DNA from 4 places in the Paenibacillus chungangensis genome. Region 1 is predicted to be linked to each of the others. Evidence: riboswitches for the same ligand, from Rfam matches in the RefSeq annotation. Region 1 holds a riboswitch; each other region holds the start of a gene.
What was found. A riboswitch is a leader RNA that binds a small molecule or an ion and turns the genes downstream of it on or off. The one in region 1 is predicted to bind cyclic di-AMP.
Positions count from the first base shown of each region.

Region 2: it holds a riboswitch for cyclic di-AMP, as region 1 does, so the genes downstream of both, ACFQ2I_RS18545 (hypothetical protein) here and ACFQ2I_RS03635 (potassium channel family protein) in region 1, are expected to answer to the same signal.
Region 3: it holds a riboswitch for cyclic di-AMP, as region 1 does, so the genes downstream of both, ACFQ2I_RS00230 (C40 family peptidase) here and ACFQ2I_RS03635 (potassium channel family protein) in region 1, are expected to answer to the same signal.
Region 4: it holds a riboswitch for cyclic di-AMP, as region 1 does, so the genes downstream of both, ACFQ2I_RS10565 (KamA family radical SAM protein) here and ACFQ2I_RS03635 (potassium channel family protein) in region 1, are expected to answer to the same signal.

Region 1 is NZ_JBHTJZ010000005.1:268,366-274,245, forward strand. Features, by position in the region: gene ACFQ2I_RS03620 (Gfo/Idh/MocA family protein) at 370-1,356, opposite strand; gene ACFQ2I_RS03625 (Gfo/Idh/MocA family protein) at 1,356-2,348, opposite strand; gene ACFQ2I_RS03630 (helix-turn-helix domain-containing protein) at 2,484-3,356, shown strand; cyclic di-AMP (ydaO/yuaA leader) riboswitch at 3,499-3,638, shown strand; gene ACFQ2I_RS03635 (potassium channel family protein) at 3,750-4,415, shown strand; gene ACFQ2I_RS03640 (TrkH family potassium uptake protein) at 4,430-5,776, shown strand.
Region 2 is NZ_JBHTJZ010000035.1:9,144-15,023, reverse strand. Features, by position in the region: gene ACFQ2I_RS18555 (DHHW family protein) at 1-364, opposite strand, end outside; gene ACFQ2I_RS18550 (MBOAT family O-acyltransferase) at 376-1,782, opposite strand; cyclic di-AMP (ydaO/yuaA leader) riboswitch at 1,937-2,098, shown strand; gene ACFQ2I_RS18545 (hypothetical protein) at 2,101-2,538, shown strand; gene ACFQ2I_RS18540 (ABC transporter permease) at 2,619-3,401, opposite strand; gene ACFQ2I_RS18535 (ABC transporter permease) at 3,409-4,224, opposite strand; gene ACFQ2I_RS18530 (ABC transporter ATP-binding protein) at 4,221-5,210, opposite strand.
Region 3 is NZ_JBHTJZ010000002.1:43,704-49,583, reverse strand. Features, by position in the region: gene ACFQ2I_RS00245 (VanZ family protein) at 102-545, opposite strand; gene ACFQ2I_RS00240 (GNAT family N-acetyltransferase) at 605-1,132, opposite strand; gene ACFQ2I_RS00235 (glutamine--tRNA ligase/YqeY domain fusion protein) at 1,212-2,885, opposite strand; cyclic di-AMP (ydaO/yuaA leader) riboswitch at 3,064-3,196, shown strand; gene ACFQ2I_RS00230 (C40 family peptidase) at 3,201-3,719, shown strand; gene ACFQ2I_RS00225 (MFS transporter) at 3,882-5,111, opposite strand; gene ACFQ2I_RS00220 (ABC transporter permease) at 5,359-5,880, shown strand, end outside.
Region 4 is NZ_JBHTJZ010000011.1:204,908-210,787, forward strand. Features, by position in the region: gene ACFQ2I_RS10555 (aldose epimerase family protein) at 1-236, shown strand, start outside; gene deoC (deoxyribose-phosphate aldolase) at 420-1,109, opposite strand; gene ACFQ2I_RS10565 (KamA family radical SAM protein) at 1,219-2,334, opposite strand; cyclic di-AMP (ydaO/yuaA leader) riboswitch at 2,523-2,696, opposite strand; gene ACFQ2I_RS10570 (ABC transporter ATP-binding protein) at 2,771-4,495, opposite strand; gene ACFQ2I_RS10575 (diaminopimelate dehydrogenase) at 5,092-5,880, opposite strand, start outside.

The sequences.
Region 1 (5,880 bases):
TCAACTGGATGAAATCCATTTGTTTGGAGCAACTTCGTTCATTCGATGAGAAATAAAGGCATAAAATCCACTTAGCGAGTGTTATCGTTCAGTTGAAACTCAACAAACAGGGTTGTTCCCAAAGTCGCTACAATGACTAAGGGGACAACCCTGCTGCATACACACCTATCATATGGACTAACTTGCCCGAACATGTTGAATGACTAGCAAGCTTTGAGCCCAATAAAGTTGAAGTGGCTGCAGAAGCCGAAAATGCGCCTCTATGCTGAAGGCTCCAGCAACGCGCGATACCCATCAGCGTCACGTCCATCAATCGGCACCACGTCATCTGCGTCATACAGAAGCGTGTCGCAATGGCGCTCTAGAGCTCTAGAGCTTAACGGGTTGACCGGACTCCACAGAGCGGTAGCCTGCAAGCGCCACTTCAGCGGAACGGAGACCGTCCTCGCCGCTGATCGGCACCGGTTGTCCACTTGCGATCGCCTCGACGAACGCTTTCACCAGGTAGAAGTCCATATTGTCGCCCCAGAAGCTCCATTGCCCTTTGCCCGCGGCGCTGCTGTACAACTCGTTGGACTGGGCGAAGCCGTCGACGGAGATGACGCCCTTCGTGCCGACGATCTCCATCGTCACGTCTCCCCAAGTCGGGAAGGGGGACTGCCTCGACCAGCTCGTATCGATCGTGCCGAACACGCCGTTCTCGAACTTCACGTTGATCATGCCCGCATCGTCCGTCTTCAGACCTTCCTTGAACAGGTTGGCGGCATGAGCGAATACTTCATCTACCTTGGAGCCAACGATCCAGTTCATCAAGTCCATCACATGAACGGTATGATCCAGCAGCGCGCCACCGCCGGACAACTCAGGCTCTACGAACCAGCCTCCCGGGAATGAACCTCGGTTCGTCCCCTTGATCGCGATAATGTCGCCGATCTCGCCTTGGTCTACCGCCTGCTTCGCGCTGGCGGCAGAAGCCAGATAACGGCAAGGGAATGCCGTCATCAACTGAACATTGTGATCCCGGCAGACATTGATCATCTCATGCATCTCGTCGACAGAGATGCCCAGCGGCTTCTCGCACAGCACGTGCAAGCCCTTCTTCGCGGCAGCTATCGTTAGCTCGGCGTGGTGCACGTTCTCTGAACAGATGACAACCGCGTCCATCTCTTGCTCCAGCAGTTCGCGATAGTCGGCGTAGTAGGCCAGACCGTGTTCTTCAATGAGTGCGCTAACCCTGTCCTTCACGGAATCGGCGATACCAACGATCTCCACCTGATCAAGCTTGTGCAACGCCTGGAAGTAGGAGAAGGCATGGCCATGGGCAAAGCTGATCATTCCGACTTTTAGCTTATTCATCATATATTCCTCCTTGCAACCTTCACGGCTTTACCTGTCTCGGCGCTCCGTACAGCGGCTTCGGCAATTTCCAGCGCGCGGTAAGCGTCAATGGCTGTGACGCGGGCTTCCGCCCCCGTCTCGATACAGGACAGGAAGTGGCTCAGTTCCAGCTCGAACGGGCTTTGGAAGCCGGGACTGCCGGGTACGGCAACGACTGCGCGACCGACTTCTCCAGACGGCTGCTTAACGATATTCATGGAACTGCTCTTCAAGCTGTTCGCCCTTACAATGCCCGCAGTACCGGCGATCTCCGCCTTCGTATGGAACGGCCCCGGGTAACCCCAGTGCGCTTCCACATTCGCCATGGCGCCATTCTCGAACTTCAGCGTCACAAGGGCGTACTCCACGCCATCCCGATTCGTATGCTGCGTATAGGCTGTGTCGACCTCTCCAAGCGTCCAGCGCAGGAAGTCCAGATCATGAATCATCAGATCCTTAATAATACCTCCGCTAAGCTCCTTGTCGTAATACCATTGCCTTGCCTTGCCTGGATGGTCGCCAATCCGACTGGCATGAGCGACACCCGGATTGCCCAGTTGTCCTGCGTCAATCGCTGCCTTCATATTGACATAATCCGGGAAGAAGCGGACGACATGTCCGATGTACAGCTGTACATCGTTTTCTCGGCATGTAGCGATCATTTCCTCCGCCTGTTCAGGCGTTAGAGCGATCGGCTTCTCGCAAATGATATGTTTTCTTGCTTTTGCCGCCTTCACAGTATATTCTTTGTGTAAATACGTAGGCAGAACAATGCTTATCGCATCGAATTCTGCACCGCTCAGCATCTCTTCGAAGGAAGCAAATGCAGGAGCTCCGGTCTCATTCGAAATGTTCTGAACGACTTCCGGCCTGATGTCGCATACGCCGGTCAATTCCACGCCGTCAAGCTTGGCATAAATATTGGCATGAATCGAGCCTAGTCCGCCGCAGCCCAATACCGCAACTTTCATGTATTCATCTCCCTATTAGTATAAGTAGATTAACGCTTACACGTAGATCTTACCGATATATTGCGTTCCAGTATATGCGGGATTTAACGCATTTTATATCCATATTCAACCTGACGCTCAGTGAGGAGGAGTAACGTGCACATCTATCAGGAGCCTATTCATTACCAGAATCCACAGCTTTGTCTGAAAGTGTGGCAATTCGCTGCGGCAGGCGAGGTGGACCCCGCTCATCAGCTGCAATGGCATTATCATAAAGAAATCGAATTTGTTCTTGTACTGGACGGGGTTCATGAGATCCACACACCGTCTCAAAATTATGTGTTGAAGCCCGGTGAAGTTATGGTGCTGGGCTCTTCGCAACTGCACAGGGGCGTAACCCGCAAAGGACAGTATGTGAATTATATCGTGCTGCATGTGGACCTGGAGCCGTACTTCGATGCCGCCATGATGAATTATATGGGCTACTTCATGGAAGTGTTGAAGCCGCTTGATGAGCTGAACGATATACTCATGCGCAATAAAAGTCTGCAGGAGGAGATCGGCTCCATTATGCGGTTGATTCACGATGAAGTGATGGGCAAGGAGAAGGGGTATGAGATTGCCGTAAGCATGCACATCAAGCACCTCATGCTTGCGATGCTGCGGCATGACGACCGCAATGTGCTGGCCGCCCATCAGCAAGTGGACGCTTCCGTGATTAAACCTGTCGTTCAGTATATTGATAATCATCTTGACGGCAAAGTCGATATGGCGGAAGTGAGCAAAATCGCCGGTATGAGCTATGTTTATTTCTCCAGATATTTCAAGAAGAAAACGGGTGTATCCTTTACGGAATATGTAAACCGCAAGCGAATCGCAACCGCGAAGCGGATGCTTGTCATGACCGATCGCACCGTCTCGGATATCGCCAGCTCAGTGGGACTCGACAACATGGCGCACTTCTATGAGCTGTTCAAGCGATTCAATGGCTGCACGCCCAAGCAGTTCAGGGATCGGATGTTGAGCTGAGCGAGAGGAAGTCTGGATAATTATATCCCCATTGTAAACGCTGTAATAGAGAGATTTGACCGAATTTGAGAAAAATCAGCTCTCAATGGACTTTTACTTTTGTGTTTGATAGGAGTAGAGTAAGGCTTAACTCAATAATTGAATATACGGAACGCTTAATCTTGCATAGAGCGGGGGAACCATCGCGGCACACTGCCGCAGGGGTGAATCCACAATTGTGGTAGGGAATTCTCGAATCCCGAATCCGACAGCTAACCTCGTAAGCGTTGTTCGAGAGAGGAAGTGTATACTTGTGATCGTTTTCGACCACAGAGGACCTTTGCCTCTGTGGTTTTTTGCTGTTCTTTTTTTGCTCTCTACTCCAATTCAGTCCGGAAAGAGGATGTGTTTCGAATGAAAAAAAAACATTTTGTAGTGATCGGTCTCGGCAGATTTGGCGGAAGCGTAACAAAAACGCTGCTGTCTCTCGGATTTGAAGTAATGGGCATTGACCAGGACGAACGGAGAGTGTCGGAGTTCGCTTCCATATTGCCGCATGTGTTCCAGGCGGATTCCACCGATGACAGCGTCATGCGAAAGCTGGGCGTCAAAAATATGGATCACGCCATTGTCGCGATCGGCGGCGATCTGCAGGCCAGCATATTGACGACGCTGATCTTGAAGGATATCGGCCTCAAGCATATTACAGCCAAGGCGACAAGCGATTATCATCAGCGCGTGCTGGAAGGAGTGGGGGCCGATCATATTGTTCATCCGGAACGGGATACGGGCATACGCGTCGCGCATCGCATTACCTCCCAAAATATGGTGGAGTACTTGGAGCTGTCGCCGGAGCACAGTCTGGTAGAGATTATCGCCCCTCAGCGATTAAATGGGAAATCACTAGTCCAATCCAATATTCGGGCAAAATTCGGCTGCAATGTGATGGCGATCAGAAGAGCCAATAATGAGCTGGTTGTGTCGCCTCATGCGAACGATATGATCTACACCGGCGATCTTCTTGTCATCATCGGCAACAATCGCGATATTAACCGTTTCGAGAAATTTATCGGGGAATAAGAGGGGGCTGCCCCATGACGCAATCATTCAAGGTATACAAAAAGAAGGAGCTTAGTCCGCACCAATGGATGGTTATCGGCTTTGCCGTGATCATCGTGATGGGCGCCTTTCTGCTGGATTTGCCGACGGCTTCATCCGATGGCGAATCGATCGGTTTTCTCAATGCACTGTTCACCTCTACATCAGCAGTTTGCGTAACGGGACTCGTCGTGCTGGATACAGGCAGCGATTTTAGCCTATTCGGGCAGATCGTCATTATGCTGCTGATTCAAGTCGGGGGCTTAGGCTTCATGACCTACGGCGTCATCATTGCGGTCATTCTCGGCAAGCGGCTGGGTCTCAAGCATCGGATACTTATACAGGAATCCACCAAGTCCGCTTCCATTCAAGGGCTGGTCAGGCTCGTATTCAGCATTGCGGCCATCGCTTTTGTCTTCGAAGGCATTGGCGCGCTGCTGCTATGGCTGCGCTGGCTGCCGGAGATGGGTGCTGCGGAAGCGGCGTATTATGCCTTATTTCATGCTGTCTCCGCCTTTAACAACGCCGGTTTCGCGCTTTGGCCGGATAGTGTTAGCGGCTTTGTGGGCGACCCGGTCGTCAATATCGTTCTTTCATTGCTGTTTATCGGCGGCGGCATCGGGTTCGTCGTCATTGTGGACTTGCTGAAGCACAGGAGGTGGAGTCGTTATTCTCTGCATACGAAAATTGTCCTTTTAATTTCCACCTTCCTGTCGCTGGCGGGATTTCTCGTCATTTTCTGCCTGGAGCTTCTCAATCCCGCCGTATTCGGCGATCTGAGCTGGAGCGAGCGATTATGGTCCGCTTACTTCCAGAGCGTGACCACAAGAACAGCCGGCTTCAATAGCATTGACCTTGCCGGCATGCTTGCCGCCACGCAGTTCTTCATGATCTTCCTGATGTTCGTCGGAGCTTCGTCAGGATCTACGGGCGGCGGAATCAAGACGAATACGCTTATGATTCTGCTGGTGGCGATGTACAGCAGTGTCAGAGGCCGAACGCAAGTGCAGCTGTTCGGCCGCCGCATCGGCTACGATATCGTATTAAGAGCGCTTGCGGTCATTATTATATCGCTTGGCGTCGTGATGGCGGTATCCTTCCTGCTGACTATCACCGAGCAGGGGGTCCCATTCATCGACCTGCTGTTCGAAGCGACGTCGGCATTCGGGACGGTAGGCTTGTCGCTGGGCGTGACGCCTTACCTGTCGGTCGCGGGCAAGCTCATCATCATTGCGACGATGTTCATTGGCCGGCTGGGGCCTCTTACATTGGCTTACGCACTGGCGCGCCATAAGCAGGAGAGCAAGATCGGCTATCCGGAAGAGAAGGTGCTTGTCGGCTAACGGCATCTATGAGATTGGAAGGATAAGAAAGGGTCTGCCGACGTCTCTTCCTTCAGGAAGCGGCGAGGCAGACCCTTGATAGAATTGGCAGCCAGCTGGCAAGC
Region 2 (5,880 bases), on a different contig from region 1:
TGCCGCTCGCCCCTGGAATTGCATTATCGTCAAGGCGCTTGCTGTCTGCAATGACGTGCATATTGTTGCCCACGGACAGTTGAATGGACACTTCCTCTCCGCTGGTAATGCCGTACAATGCGCTAAGGCCACTGCCAGCAGCGATGAATCCGCTTCGGAACGCGAAGCGGTCGGAGAAGTAATCCTCCACATCCCTCCCGTAATCGCCGTTCAGCAGGCTGCTCACGGACCAATCCGGCCATTGCTTAAGCGTGCGCTGCTCCGTCTGCGACACTTCCGCCGTACTGCGAAAAAAAAGATTCAATAGAAAGAAAGCCGCCAGGATGGCGAAGAACAAGCCAACATTCCACTTCTCACGGTTCATCCCTTCGCCCCCTAAAACCTAAAGTACAGAAACGGATTGTAGGTGCTGCCTACAAGCATCGTTGTCGATATAAATAGAACAGTCGCATTAAAGAGTGGGACGGAAAGCGGTCGAAGCCTCCCCATCGCCGGGAGTCGAGCCGATAAGGCGGCTGCAAGCTGCTTCGGCAGAGGCGTACAGGCGACAACAGCCACGATTAGAAAGAACAAATGATCCATCACATAAATCTGCAGCTCAAGATTGTACAGCTTCGCTTTCTCCAGCCCCAACAGCGTCTTGAAAAAGCGTATGCCCGACGACATATCCGTAAAGTAGAAAAAAACCCAGCCCAAAAGCATGGCAACAGTAGCATATATATGAGACAGAAAAACCGGTAGTTGGCGCAGCAGACGAAGCAGGAACAGCTTCTCGATATAAATGAGAAAGCCGAAGTAAAGTCCCCAAAAAATAAAGTTCCAACTCGCTCCGTGCCATAGCCCTGTCAGAAACCAGACAACGAGCAGATTACGAGCTTGCCATCTGCGATTGCCGCCGAGCGGAATGTACACATAATCGCGAAAAAAACTGCCCAGCGACATGTTCCATCTGCGCCAGAATTCCGTTGCCGAACGCGATATGTAAGGATAATTGAAGTTTTCCGGATAGGTGAAACCTACCATCTTGCCCAGCCCGATCGCCATATCGGAATAACCGGAGAAGTCGAAATAAATTTGCAGTGCAAACAACAGAATGCCGAACCAGGCTCCCAGCACGGTCGCTTCGGACAGTTGATTATCAAGGAAAAGCGGGGCAAGCTCGCCGCATCCGTTAGCCAATATCACTTTTTTGCCCAGTCCGATGACAAACCGGGTAATTCCTGAGCTGAATGAGGTCCAGGAAAACCGCCTATCCTGAAATTCATGCTCGATATCTTTATACCGCACGATCGGTCCCGCAATTAGTTGCGGGAAGAGGGACACATAAAGCAGAACATGGGTGAATGTACCCGGCCGCTTCACATCGCCCCGATATACGTCAACAAGATAAGACATCATCTGAAAAGTGAAGAATGAGATGCCGATTGGCAACGCCACTTCTGTGTAGGGAAGGTCTACCCGGGGCAGCAAGTTCAGATTGGCGATGAAGAAGTCCGCATACTTGAAGAAGCCCAATATAACCAGGTTGACGCTTACAGCCGCGGCAGTTAACCACATGCCCGTCCTTGTTCCCTTATGCCGATGGATGTAGTGGGCGAACCAGTATCCGTTCAAGCCGCACAGCAACAGCAGGGTGACCCAGATTGGCTCCCCCCACGCATAGAACAACAGTGATGCGACAATTAATACGCCATTCCGATAGCTTGTACGCTTGGATAAAAAATAGAATAGAAACAAAAGCGGCAAAAAAACATACAAAAAAAACAAGCTTGAAAAGACCACGTCCCCAACTCCCAGCTATGTCTATGCCGTTTATCAACATTTCCAAAATTATATCAAATCAGTGGGAAAAAGAGAACAAGCATCACAAGCTCGGCCTTCGGCTTCCACCTAATTGCGCATTTACAAATGGAAAAAATAGCGCTAAAATATTATGTAAACATAAACGCTTAATTTTTCGTTTTTCGAAAAAGCGGGGGAACCAATGCAGGCGATGATTCGCATGCAAGGGGTGAATCCGGGGAGTTGTACCCCCGGTAGGGCCTTCTCTCTAGCCCGAATCCGACAGCTAACCTCGTAAGCGGAAAAAGGAGAGATGCAATGATGCTGTCCATTAGCGTTAATGATTCCCCCTTTCCGGCGGATCAGCCGCAGCATCTGACGATTAGCCGAATTGAGCTATTCGTCATACCCGCCCTTGCGGTTGATGCAGCCGGATATCGAGTCTGTATTCGATTAACGAGCGAATACGGCTATGGATGGAGCGAACAGTTCCTATGCGAGACTGAATCGCTTGATCTGGATGATTGGAGCCATCACTTACGCCCCTTTATCGGACAATTCCCGCTATCCTCGCTTACGGAAAGGCTCACGGAGCGAATTGCCGAATGGCATGATGCCGACAGCCGCATGACCGCCATGTTCGCAACTGCATTGACACAGCTTACGCTTCAGGCCGGTCAACCTGGCTCCACATCGCTTCATGCAGAGGAATCGGTTCTGCAGCAACGCGCGATCGCTTATATCTCGATTGATTAATCACAGCAATTGCATGTCTTCATGAACAGCATGGACAGTGGCCCAGAGCTCTTCGCAGATGAGCTCTGGGCTTATTGTTGTTATGAGCCGGTGGAATGATAGTGCTTCACCCCCGCTCGCCATACCAGCAGGCACGGAAGTAGGAACAAGGCGCCGCCAAGCGGCGTAAGAATGCCCGACAACAGGCTTCCTTCCTCCTTGTCCAGCAGATACAGCAGCGGATAATACGTCACGCATCCGAAGGGGATAATGAAAGTAAAGAATTTGAATACAGGCCTCTCATAAATATGAAGCGGATACTGCGCCATCTCCCGCCCCCCGTCCGTGAATACGTTCGCCACCTCCAAGCCTTGAACCGTCCAGAAGCATAGCGTCGCTGCCAATATAAAGATGCCTGTGAAAATAAATACGCCATTCAGCACCATAAAAGCAAGTGTCAGAAGCTTCGAAAGCGACCAAACCTGTGGCAGGTTCGACACGGACCAGATAAGCACGATGATGCTCTGAAGAAGTCGACCGATGCGCGTAAATTCGAACTTCGAGCCGAGCACCTGCAGCACTGTATTACGTGGTCTGACCAAGAGACGGTCGAAGCCGCCCGCCACGACAAGAGCGGAGAACGCATCGAAGCCTCGCGCCAAGCTCTCGCTAAGCGAGAAGGACAAGTGAATGACCGCGTAGCATAACGCCACCTCGAAGAAGCTCCAGCCCTGCAGCTGTCCGAACCGCTCGAACATAAAGTACATACCGGCAAATACAAAGAACGGGATAAAGAATTGACCGATGCTCAACAGAAAAAACGACGTCCGGTATTGCATCTGCGATCTAAAATGGATGGACATGTATTGAAAGTACAGCTTCATAAGTATTCTAGCCTCCTTGCACGACTACGGCGCGAAGCGCTCGCTGCATAAGCCAGTAGCCACCACCGATAAGTAGAATCAACCACAGGAACTGCACGCCGATGCCAGTCAGAGCCTCCAGCTTGGGAATATGCCCCGAATAAACCCGGAACGGGAAATCTGCCGTATAACGGAAGGGCAGCAGTATGACGATGGATTGCAGCCACGATGGCATGAGCGGCACAGGGATAATCAAGCCCGCCAGAAATTCGCCTGCCACCCCCACCATCAGAATGGAGCCGACGGGAGACATCGTCCAGAACACCGAAATGTAGATCAGCATGGATATGGCCGTTACCAGCAGAAGAGCGAGCATGAGCGCAAGTGTGAACAGGATGAATGTGAACACATCCGGCGGCAGCTCCATGCGATAAGGCTGGGGAAGGAAGAAGATGATCCCAAGCAGCGGGAAGCACCGCAGCAGCGCGCTGGCCACTCGCTGCGCAATCAGCTTCGCATACCAGAAGGGATACAGCTTCGCAGGCCGGCATAATTCATAGGCAATATGACCTTCCGTAATCATGCCGAACAGTTCATTGTCCCGGAACCACAGTGCGATGAAGGAAAGGAAAATTTGCTGCAGCCATACATAAGTAATCAGATCCTCCAACGGGAACACAGCTGTTGCCACACTATTCTCATAAAATGCGATGAAGATCATGATAAAAACAAATCCGAAAAACAGCTGGGTCGCGATACCGGCAAGTGCTGCAGTCCGATACTGCAGGCCGTTAATGAACCTTAAGCGCCAAATGGACCAATAGGCATTCCTCGTGCCTATCATATCTGATGCTCCTCGTACAGTTGAACAATAATTTCGTCAATTCCCTTCTCATCGACCGCAATGTCGAGCAGCTCTACTTGCTGCGACAACGGTGCAATGAGATCAGCCAGCTTGATCCGCTCGGCGTCGAATGCATACACAGCCCGTTCCGGCGTCCAGCTCAGCCGACTTGCCCCCGGCAGCTCGATCGGCTCCGTATGCTCTCTATAATCTACTGTCAACGTGCGGCCCGACCCGAAGCGCGCCTTCAACTCCGGCAGCGTGCCGTCGTAGAGCAGCGTCCCTTTTCCAATCATCAGAATTCTGTCCGCCAGCGCCTCGATATCGCTCATATCATGTGTGGTCAGAATAACGGTCACTCCCCGCTCTTTATTGATCCGCTTAATGAACTTGCGAACGGCAATCTTGCTTACCGCATCCAGTCCAATCGTCGGCTCGTCGAGGAAGAGCAGCTTCGGATTGTGAAGCAGCGAAGCCGCGATCTCGCACCTCATCCGTTGCCCTAAGCTGAGCTGGCGGACAGGCACGCCCAGAATGTCGTCAAGAGCCAGCATCGCTGTAAGCATGGTCAAATTATCCCTGTAGATGGGCTCCGGAATGCGGTAGATGTCCCTCAGCAGCTCGAAGGAATCGATCACCGGCACATCCCACCATAGCTGCGAGCGCTGGCCGAACACGACTCCGATATGCTCCACATACTGTGATCGATCCCGCCATGGGGTGAAGCCCATAACGGTGCAGGTGCCCTTATCTGGAACCAGAATACCGCTCATCACCTTGATTGTCGTAGACTTGCCTGCTCCGTTGGGACCGATATAACCGACGATCTCCCCTTCCCCGATACTGAAGGATATATCCTTCAATGCCTCCACTTCTCTGTGCTTGCGGTTAAACAACGATTTCACGGCTGACGCCAGTCCCGCTGTCCGCTCCGCTACCTGGAACGTCTTTCCGATGTCTTCAAGCTCAATCACTGGCTTTCGCATCATTTGTTCTCCTTTTTCTCCTGTTTAATTTGACGGTCGTTCTGACATTCTGACATGGCACTTAAGGGGCATGAAGCCTCTATGCAGATGCCGCTTGATGGCAGGAAAAAAATATATATCAAATTCCCAAAAAAGTATAGACTTATATTTCAGTCCGGGTTATACTATTATTATAAGTGACGAAGAACACTTGGTTTTCGCAGGAAGTTTAAATTTTATTTTTTGAGGGACTATATTTTTTTTACATAACCAATGCCTGGCCGGTTTAAATATTAAACCTGTCGGGCATTTTATATGTCTTTTGACTTTTCCTCCACCTTTGTCTTCAGCAGACCACATCCCCTTACAGGTAACAGGCATCGTCGTTCCATGCTTCCGTTCGATGTCTCGTTCGATGCTCCTGTGCTCCTTTTCGACGCCTCCGTTCGATGTTACCGTTCGTCCCTTCCGCGCTCCCTTTCGACACTATTACGGTTGTCATCGAGCTTGTTTACGTCTCCCTTCCAACTTTTTCGATGTAACGGGCGCCACGAAGCCTATTTCACTCAGTAACATGCGATATCGCACTTTCCTCGCTCCATAAGCGCCAAGGCGACCGTTAACCTGCAAATCCGCTCATGTTAAGCCAATTAAGCCCTGTGGCAACCGCTATATTCACCTCTGCACAGTA
Region 3 (5,880 bases), on a different contig from region 1:
CTTTCAGCTATATTACCATCTAACTGCATATTTTCCAGTCAGTCGGCCCCCGCTGTATCACGTCAAGATGACAATTCAATCTCTCATCCAATATGGATTGCTTAATGCCCCAATTCGCGGCATTTTCCGACCATATACGAAATATATAGCCCTAGCCACGCGCCAAGCGTATTTAATATAATATCGTCGATGTCGAAGCTGCCTACTTTCAGCAGCATTTGCATCGTCTCTACAGTAAGCAACATAAGCACGCAAGCTGCTGTGAACGGAATCACTCTTCTCAATCGCTTGAACAGCAGCGGCAGGAATATCCCGATTGGAATAAACAAAACGAGATTGCCGAACAGGTTTTTGAACCAGGTGTCGAAGTTGTAAGCGTCTCTGTTCAACAGATAACCCTCAATCGTACGGAAGGGCACCAAGTTGTAAGCATAGCCGGCCATCGGATAGCGATGGCGAATGAACAGCAAATAGAGCATCACTGCCGCATAACCAAGCCCCATTCCGATTAGCAGCATTCGCCACCCGAAGCGGTCGGCTCTCATGCCACCACCCCGTGCAAAATATTATTTTTCAACGGAGCATCCCCCCCTTATGAGCGGAATCATTCCTGCTTCTCCACCCGTCTTCCTGCTATGACCACATCGCGCTCTACGCCATCCAGCACTGCGACGCCCGGCAGACATCCCCACTGCTGAAAGCCGAACCGCTCCAGCAATGCAAGGCTAGGTTTGTTATGACGGAACACAAATCCCAATAGCGTCGTCAATCCAAGCCGCGGGCTTTCCGCGATAGCTCGCTCCAGCATCAGCGATCCCAGACCGCAGCGGCGGTAAGGCTCAGAGATGTAGATGCTGATCTCGGCTGTAGCGTTGTAAGCGGGGCGGCCATAAAACGACTGAAAGCTGAGCCAAGCGGACATTCCCCCGCTAACGGCATCGTGAACGACCCAGATCGGGCGTTCATGCGGCGTACGAGACCGGAACCAGTCGAGCTTGCTCTCTACCGTCACAGGCTCCACATCCGCCGTCACCATTCTGCCCGGTATCGTCGCATTATAAATAGAGACGATCTGATCCAAGTCCTCCGGCTCTGCATCTCGTATAACAAATTGATCGGATAGCTGCAGCATATGTATATCCCTCTCTCGGATGTATAGGGAAGCGGCCCGCCAAATTGATGAATGGGCGGACCGCTTAATCAGGCTTCCGTTAAGCTTGTGCCGGATTGAACGAGCTCTTCAAGGAGACGATGCGGTTGAACACCAGCATCTCGCCGTCAGAATCCTTGGGATCGACATTAAAATAGCCGTGGCGGAAGAACTGGTACTTGTCCCCGCCCTTCGTCTCTGCCATATTCGGCTCCACATAGCCGTGCTCCACAACCAGCGAAGCAGGATTAATCTTCTCCAGGAACGACTTCCCTTCCTCTTGCGCTTCATCTATTATGAGCGGTTCCAGCAAGCGGAATTGCGCAGGGACGGCGGCGGAAGCGTCCACCCAATGGATCGTACCCTTCACCTTGCGCCCCGTGAACCCGCTTCCGCTCTTCGTCTCGGGATCGTACGTGCAATGCAGCTCCACCACATTGCCGTCCTCGTCTTTGACTACATCCTGGCAGGTAATAAAGTAAGCATGCTTCAACCGCACCTCGTTGCCTGGGAACAAGCGGAAGTATTTCTTGGGCGGACTCTCCATGAAATCGTCTTGTTCGATATATATTTCGCGGGAGAAAGGAATTTGGCGCATGCCCATCTCCTCGTTCTCCGAGTTGTTCTCTGCGTCCAGCCATTCCGTCTGGCCTTCCGGATAATTCGTAATGACCACTTTAAGCGGCTTGAGCACCGCCATGGTGCGAGGCGCCTTCAGCTTCAAATCTTCGCGGATGAAAAATTCTAAATTGCGCTCATCCACCACGCTATTGCTCTTGGCAACGCCGATCTCGCGGCAGAAGGTGCGGAGCGCTTCCGGCGTGTATCCGCGACGACGCATCCCGCTAATCGTCGGCATACGTGGATCGTCCCAACCGTCTACGACGCCTTCATCCACCAGCTGCTTCAGATAACGCTTGCTCATGATTGTATTCGTCACGTTCAAGCGGGCGAATTCATACTGACGCGGCGTCGCTTCCATCTCGCATTCCGAGATAACCCAGTCATAGAGAGGGCGGTGATCTTCGAATTCCAATGTACAGATGGAATGCGTGATGCCTTCAATGGCATCTCCAAGCGGGTGCGCGTAATCGTACATCGGATAAATGCACCAGTCATCTCCCGTGCGATGGTGATGCGTATGAGCGATGCGATAGAGCACAGGATCTCGCAGTGAGATGTTAGGAGACGCCATATCCATCTTGGCTCTCAGCACAAACTCCCCGTCCTTGAATTCGCCTGCGCGCATGCGCGCGAACAGATCCAGATTATCCTCTACGCTGCGGTTTCTTCCCGGGCTTTCCTTGCCCGGCTCTGTCAATGTGCCTCTCATCTCCCGCATCTGCTCAGCTGTCAGATCGCATACGTACGCCTTGCCCTTCTTAATGAGCAGCACTGCGCGATTGTACATCTCCTCGAAGTAATCGGAGGCGAAACGCAGCTCATCCCATTGGAATCCGAGCCATTTCACATCTTCTTGTATGGCCTCCACATATTCCGTATCTTCCTTCAGCGGATTCGTATCATCGAACCGCAAGTTCGTCCTTCCCTTGAACTCGTCAGCCAATTCGAAATTAAGACAGATTGACTTGGCATGCCCGATATGCAAGTACCCGTTCGGCTCGGGCGGGAAGCGAGTGACGACTTCCTGCACCCGACCGCTCTGCAAATCATCAACAACGATATGGCGAATGAAATTAGAGGATGAAGACTTGTTTTCTGTTGCGCTTTCCATCACGATCAACCTTTCCCACGGTACATATTTATCCTACTATAATACACAAAAATAATTGAAATTACACTTGTTATGACCGCCTGCAGCAGAATACTCTCATAACACTCTCAGAATCCATTAAAAAATTCTCACTTTCAACACAAAAGAACATTTTGCCAGTATGATTAGCTTAGTTAAAACGAATAAATTGCCTAATTCCCTTCAGAGGGATACGGGGGAACCACTTTGGGTGAATTGATTCCTTCTGGGAATCATAGGGGACCTTCAACCGAACCCCACAGCTAACCTCGTCGGCACCGGAAGGAGTTTCACGTTTTGAAGAAGAAGATCAGCGCCTTATTCGCAGGACTTGCACTGCTGCTCGCATTCCAGGCGGGAGTCGTCATGGCAAGCTCCGAAATGCAAGAGAGTATCGATAAAGTCATCGGAACCAAGTATAAGTATGGCGGCAACACGACCAGTGGCTTCGATTGCTCCGGATTTATCATTTATATCTTCAATCAGGCGAGCGTCGACCTGCCCCGCAGATCGGCAGACCAGGCAACGGTAGGCACTAAGGTAGCCAAGGCAGACTTGAAGCCGGGGGATCTTGTATTCTTCGATACTAGCGGCAAGAATAATGGGAATGTATCGCATGCAGGCATTTATGTCGGGGACGGAAGCTTCGCACATGCCTCCAGTAGCCGTGGTGTGGTCATTGACAAGCTGGACTCTTCCTATTACAAAACTCGTTACGTAACGGCTCGCCGCGTATTGGATGAGGAATCCTATCAGGCTTTTGCCGTAGAGGCGGTAGAGGAGAAAGAAGTCCAAGTAGCTGCAGCTAAGAAGTAATCGATATATTGAAATAATGGCGGTGCAGGATTCCATCCTCGCACCGCCATTTTTAATGTCCCCTTATTTCGCCATAACGCTAACCTTCGCCTTCATATTGCCGAATTTCAACGTTACTGTCGTTCTCCCCTTGCCTTGGACATAACCGATCGCCGTTAGTCATTATGTAAGGGTCAGCTTGCGCTTACGACCGAGCACCAGCATCACGATAAGCAGAACAAGAAGCGCGCTTACAAGCACAGCAATGTACCACAACGTCGCTCCTGCATGGAAAGCATCCATCATCCAGCCTGTCATACGAGGGAAGATCGCTCCGCCAAGCCCGCCGAAGGCGACAAGTATGCTCGTTGTCCGCTCGGTCATGCCGGGCAGCAGCTCATTCGCATAGACCAGTGCAATACCGAACATGCCGGAGAAGAACAAGCCGCACAATGCGGTTAGTATGAGCATGCCCGTCAATCCTTCGACGATGCTCATCAGACTGATGACAACCGTCGCGCCTATCGTCGCATAGACCAGATAGCGGACATAGCCGATCCGATCGGCCAGTACTCCGGCGAATAGTCGTCCGACAACGACCATCCCCCAGAATAAGCCCAGCACAGCGGCTGCTCCCGCTTCTTCCATGCCGGATCTTGCAATCATGATGGAGGGCAGGTAATTGGAGAAGCTCATCTCCATGCCTACGTAAATCATGAAGAACAGAGCAGACAGCGCGAGGAACGGAAGGGCCGAATACGCATATCCATACACGCCTGCTTGCCCCCTCTTGCCATGCTTTACAGATACGGCGGCATCGGGTGAATTCACTTTACCAGCAGAGTGCTGCACGGCCAACGAATCGTCCGTCTCATTGCCGAAGGACATCGACAGCCACAGCACGAAAGTGATGCCGGAAAGCGCAGCCAGAATCGGGAACGACAGCTGCCAGATATGATGTTGAATAAGAAAAGCTGCCGTAATGGGAATAAGCAGCGCGCCCAGACCGAAGAATGTCTCCAGACGGCTAACAGCCGAAGCCTTGCCATTCTTCACCAGATCGATGACCATGGCGCCGACGATCGCTTCCGTCATGCCGAAGCCGAAGCCGGCAAAGGGAGCGACAGCGAGCATCCAGCCCCAAGGGAGCAATAAGCTGTAAGCCGCTTCGCTTACGGTGAGTACGCCCATAGCAAGCAAGACGACTCCCCGCTTCCCCATCTTGCCCGATAAGAAGGGCGCCGACAACACTCCCGCAAGAAAACCGAGAAACTGATTCATGATCCACTGCCCGCCATCCTTATACGCCAGACCGTAATGCGCCATCATCGGCTCCAGCACAGCTCCTCCGACCACATGGGCAATCCCGATCACAAGATATGAGAGACAGCCGATCCATATCAACCTCTTCATTCAGCAATAACCCCTTTAAAACTTAATCTATCCTGCCATCACATTGAATTTCTTCATTATATACGAAATAGTGTCGCTTTTGATGATCCTGAAAAAATGTACACTTTTTGTTCGCATTATCGATGCCATGAAAGAATCGTGATGCGATGAAGAAGTAGCGATTGAACCGTCATGCCGGATGGCATACAGTTAAGTCAACTTCGCGAAGGCAATATCCATCCCGATGAAAGGAGATGAAAACGCTCTTATGAAATTCAGTCATATTCGATCTTCGATCATTCGGGATCGGTATCTGTACATTATGCTCATCCCATTCCTGCTGTGGTACATCATCTTTCAATATAAACCGCTTTACGGGCTGCAAATCGCATTCAAAGACTTCAGCGTGTGGAAAGGTATGGCGGATAGTCCCTGGGTAGGCTGGAAAAACTTTATCACCTTTTTTGATAGTCCTTATTTTATCAGGACCTTGCGAAATACGCTTATCATCAATTTCTATCAGCTTATTTTTGCCTTTCCTGTTCCGATTGCGCTTGCCTTGCTGTTGAATGAGATCCGTAATGCCTTGTTCAAAAAGACCGTTCAGACACTGACTTATTTGCCTCACTTCATTTCAGTCGTCGTCGTAGCAGGTATTGTGACCAATTTCCTGGCACCTAGCAACGGCATCGTCAACCTGGTCATCAGCATGTTCGGCGGGGAGAAGGTCTATTTCTTGACGCAGCCGGACTATTTCCGGACGATCTTCATCGCTTCTATGGACATATGG
Region 4 (5,880 bases), on a different contig from region 1:
GTCTGCTGGACGCCGAGCGACGTGAGATCGCCTTCCCGATACGTGAAGGCGTGAAGGTGCGAATGCGCTATGACGATCCCTTCAAATATGTTGTGCTATGGTCTGTAATTGACCATCCCTTCATCTGCGTAGAGCCATGGATGGCCGAGACGGGCGAATTGAATCGTCAGGAAGAGCTGGTCCTGCTGGAAGCGGGAGAGACGCTCTCCTGTAACCTGATCATTAGCCGGGCATAACGGCTGAAGGCATACCATAAATAAACTCGGACAGCCGGGGAGCGACCGTTTACGGCTGCTTCCCGGCTGTCCTTATACTGTATGAACCTGATAAGCGCATGTGATCGTCACCTTCATCCACGCAAACTTGTGGATGGTCTATCGAAATCGTCAGCTTGCCTATTCAGCATACGTATTCCATCATCAGTACCCTTCGCCTCGACCTCCGGTTACGATTGCGATGCTGGAGCTGGCGCCGATACGAGTCGCCCCTGCAGCAATCATCTGCTGCGCTGTCTTCAGATCACGAACGCCTCCTGACGCCTTCACGCCAAGCTCCGGCCCCACCACGCTTCGCATCAGCGCAATGTCCTCTACCGTGGCTCCGCCTTTCCCGAATCCGGTCGACGTCTTCACGAAGTCTGCTCCCGCACGCTTGGATAGCTCACATGCCGCAACCTTCTCCTGATCCGTCAGCATGCCCGTCTCCAGTATAACCTTCAGCACCGCCTTGCCCTTGCACACTTCAGCGACAGCTGCAATATCGGCCTCTACCGCCTCCAGATCGCCCGACTTCAGCTTACCGATATGGAGCACCATATCCACTTCCGTCGCACCGTCCGTGATTGCTTGAGCCGCTTCGAACGACTTGGACGCCGAGCTTGTCGCACCAAGAGGGAATCCCACGACCGTCGTCACGCCGACTGGGCCCCCCTTCAGTTGTTCCGCCGCAAGCTTCACCCAGCTAGCATTGACGCACACTGTCGCGAATGAATAGTCCCGCGCTTCCTCGCACAACTTCGTAATCTCCATTGCCGTAGCGTCGGCCTTCAACAATGTATGATCGATCAATGCAGCTATATTAGCCTCCGATGCTTGTAATGCGCTCCCCATCGCCATTGCCCCCTGTTCTGCTGTCTGTTCTGATATGTTCCGCTTTCCTAGTCTTTACTACAGACGAATATATTATATCACAGACGCGTACAGGCCTTTGTCTACTTGCCTAGACCGTAACCTCCTCCTTCGCCTGCCAATAACGCTCGCTGCCCGGCAAGTCGTCGAACCATGCCGCTTCCTTCGGACAATCCAGCACCATGAACTGCCCATACTGTCCTTCCCGCGATTGATGGTACTTCAAGTAGGCCTTGCCACCCGCAATCGCCAATATCTCAATCTTGCCGGAGGAATGGCTCATAGACAGTCTGACTCGCTTGCCGAGACCGCTCGTCCTGGCCTTCGCTTCCTCAACTACCTGATATGCCCTCTCCAGCGACACGACAAAGTCGCGATTACCTGCGACCGGTCGATTAATGAAGAAGTAATACGGCGTCACGCCCGCCCATGACAGCTGATCCAGCAGCTCAGCCAGCACTTCGGGATCGTCGTTAATGCCCCGTATGATCGGCGTCTGGTTCACGACGATCGCCCCTGCCTTATGTAACGCTTCGAAGCCGCGCTTGGCCTCCTCTGTAATCTCCCTGGGGTGATTGATATGCGCCATGACATAGATTCGCTTCTCCGGGGTGGAGAATTCAGAGATGAGCTGCAGCAGTGCTTCATCCTCATAGATGCGCATTGGATTGAATACGGGAATCTTGCTGCCCAGACGGATAATCTTCACATGATCGATGCTGCGCAGCCGTTCGATAATGGATCGCAGCTTCGGCGTGCCCAGAATCAGGCTATCTCCCCCCGTCAGCAGCACGTTGTTAATCTCCGGATGCTCTTCAATGTAAGCGAGACCCGGTTCCACATTAGAGACGGCTTCTTTCACGTCATTACGGAACAGCCGCTTGCGGAAGCAGTAACGGCAATAAGCCCCGCATACTTCCGATACGATGAGCAGCGCCGTCGTCCGGTACTTATGCTGGCAGCCCGGCACGACATAATTGGCCTCCTCGTCCGAAGCATCCCACTTGCCATATTCCATCAGCTCGCCTTCGTTCGGAATAACGAGCTTGCGGATCGGATCGTCGGGATCATTCCAGTCGATCAGCGACAAGTAATAATCGTTCACCCTGAACGCGAACTTCTCCGTAATTGGCTTTAGCAGTTCCCGCTCGCGTTCTGGAATTTCTGCAATCTTGTCCAGCTTCATAATGTATTTAGGCTGCGGCATTCCAACTCCTCCTCAGAATTTGGTCTGCGCGTTATGCCAGTGGATGGTACCGATCCCCACAAAAAATGACCCCAGCATTCGGACGCAAGCGGTCCGAGCATCTTGAAGCGGAGCGGGCAGGTTCATCCTGTCCGAATCCGCCCTTGATGCACCAGGGTCAGATCAAACGTATTCACGATTCACTATGCTTGTGACCCATCCACTGCCGACGAGGTTAGCTGACGGACTCGGGTAAGATGGTCCCCTAAGACGAGCGCTGCCGCTCCATCTATTCGCCCCGTGCGTAGCTGCCAGGCAGCTTCGCAACAATTGGTTCCCCCGCTTTCCAATGCCTAGCATTGGAAATTAAGCGCTATTCCAGTGTAAGTCAACATTTGACAGACGTCAACTGCTCCGAACGCGATTCAACAGCATTCACAATGTTTTAACAAGTCGATCAGTGCGCAGCAGTGGCAAATTGTGCCGCATGCAGACGGCTGTAAATACCGCCCGCCGCAACCAATTCATCGTGACGGCCTTGCTCGCTAATGCCATCCTCTGTGACCACGACAATTCTATCCGCATTTTTGATCGTGGCAAGTCGATGGGCAATGACCAGTGTCGTACGCCCTGCGGACAGCTCGGCCAGCGACTGCTGAATCGCCGCTTCCGTCTCGGTATCCAGCGCGGAAGTCGCTTCATCCAAAATTAGAATCGGTGGATTCTTCAGGAACATTCTGGCGATCGCCAGACGCTGCTTCTGACCGCCGGACAGCTTGACGCCTCGCTCCCCCACCACCGTCTCAAGTCCTTGCGGCTGTTCGCTGATAAAGCTCTCAAGCTGCGCACGGCGCGCCGCAGCCCATACTTCCTCGTCGCTGGCATCCAGCTTGCCGTAGGCGATATTGTCACGTATCGTGCCTCCGAACATGAATACATCCTGCTGAACAATGCCAATCCCTCTGCGCAGCGACTCCAGCTTCATCTCTTGAATATCATAGCCGTCCACCGAGATGCTTCCCTCGTCTAGCTCATAGAAACGAGGCAGCAAGCTGCACAGCGTCGTCTTGCCCGCACCGGACGGCCCAACGAAGGCAACTGTTTCTCCGGCTTTTATCGTCAGATTGATGCCCCGAAGCACTTTCGCTTCGCCTTCATAACCGAACGTCACGTTGCGATATTGAATATCGCCTCTCAACTGATCGACTGCTATGGCGCCGGGAGCGTCTACAATGTCCGGCTTCGTATCCATCAGCTCCATGTAGCGTTTAAATCCGGCAATGCCTTTTGGATAACTCTCGATAACGGCATTAATTTTCTCAATCGGCTTGAAGAATATGTTCGTCAGCAGCAGGAAGGTGAAAAAATCGCCGTAGTTCATTCCTTTCTGCAGCACATAATAGGCGCCCGCCAAGAGGGCGAACAGCGATACAAGTCTCATTAGCATATAGGTGATGGAATTGTTCATGCTTATAATTTTGTAGGATAGAATCTTCGCCAGGCGGAAGCGCAGATTACTTTCCATGAACAGACCTCTTTCATACTTCTCGTTAGCGAACGATTGTACGACGCGAATGCCGCCCACCGTATCTTCTACCCTTTCGTTGAAATCCGCCATATCCTTCAGCAGCCTCTGAACCGCAACCGTCATTTTCTTGTTGAAAAACAACACCAACCACAAGATAAGTGGCACAATAGCAAAGGTGAGCAGTGCAAGCTCGGGGTTAATATAGACCATGATGCCAAGCGCGCCAAGCAACGTCATGATGGCAATAAACATATCCTCCGGACCGTGATGAGCCACCTCGCCGATCTCGAACAGGTCGTTGGTCATGCGGGACAACAGATGACCTGTCTTATTGTTGTCGAAGAAGCGGAAGGACATCTTCTGAATATGATTGAACAGCCGCCGCCTCATCTCCGTCTCGATATTGATGCCAAGTATATGTCCCCAGTAGTTGACGACAAAGGTAAGCACCGTATTAATGGCATATATGACGAGCAACACGGCACAAGCAGCAACGATGATCCCCCAATCGCCGTTCGGCAACAGCTCTCTGATCACATATCCGACTGCGACCGGAAATACAAGCTCCAGTATCGCAAGCAGCACCGCGCTGAAGAAGTCCAGCAGGAACAATCTCTTATGCGGTTTATAATAAGAAAAAAATCGTCGCAGCATTCTTTGCTCCTCTTCTCTCTTCTGTGTTCTGTCGAATTAACCGACAAGTGTTGATAATGGTTATCAATAGAATGGTATACAATTGTGAGGTTGCTGTCAATCCAAGCTTTAGCTTTTAACAGAAAAATACCTCGTATCACATATCCACTCACTGATTAGATATCCTCTGACTGATTCAATATGTATCTACTTACTGGATTTAATGCCCTTAATTTCTTGGATTGACTCCACTCGGACACAATCAACTGGATTTTATGTCATTAATCCGACCATTCACAAGAAAATTGTGCTATTTCACATCATTCAACTGTACTAATTCCATCTGTTCGACGACACAATAACGATTTCGGATGCAACAACTGCACGAAATCCACTTAGCACACTCCTTACCTGCATAAACGCACACTACCTCGCCAAGCGGAACAGCCCACCATTCGGACACTTTCAACCCTCCAACCGAGGCTACATCGCCTAAACAAGGGGGAAGACAATCCCACTTCGTAATGTTATAAACACTCATATAGCAAAAGAAGTACCGCTCCCAATGGCACACTGGGGGAACGGTACTTCATAACTATGGTTATAACGGATAAAATCTACAGCAATTCCTTGCGAAGATCGTAAGCAGACTTCGGAGACAAGTGGCCGAGCGGAATATCGAACACCGTCTTGGCACCCGCTTGTCCTTCCCGGGACAAGCGATGCGCCGCGCGAGCATATGCGACCAGGACGCTTGCCGTGAACTGCGGATTACTTTCCAGCTTCAAGCCGAACTCGATGATCTGCGTCGTATTCTCGCCAGTCTTGCCACTGCGAAGCACCATGCCGCCATGCGGCATAGAGGAATGATTCTTCTTCATTTCCTCTTCGCTAATGAACTCCACAGTCGTATCATAGTCCGCGAAGTAGTTCGGCATGGATACGATTTCTTGCTCCAGCGCTGCCAGATCAGCCCCTTCTTCTGCCACAACATAGCAAGAACGAATGTGCTTCTCTCTTGTGCTCAGCTCAGGGTTCTCTCCGGCGCGTACACGATTCACAGCCGCTTCGCTAGGAATCGTATACTGAACGCCATACTTCACGCCTTTCACCCGTCGAATGGCATCGGAATGTCCTTGACTGACGCCCTTGCCCCAGAACGTATATTCATTGCCTTCAGGCAGAATAGCTTCCGCAAGCAGGCGATTCATGGAGAATAAGCCCGGGTCCCAGCCTGTGGAGATAACGCCGACATGACCATGCTCACGCGCCACACGATCCACGTCTTCGAAGTATTCCGGAATTTTCGCGTGCGTATCGAAGCTGTCTACAATGTTGAACATAGAAGCGAACTGCGGACCTTGCTCCGGCAAGTCTGTCGCGGAACCGCCGCACAAGATCATCAC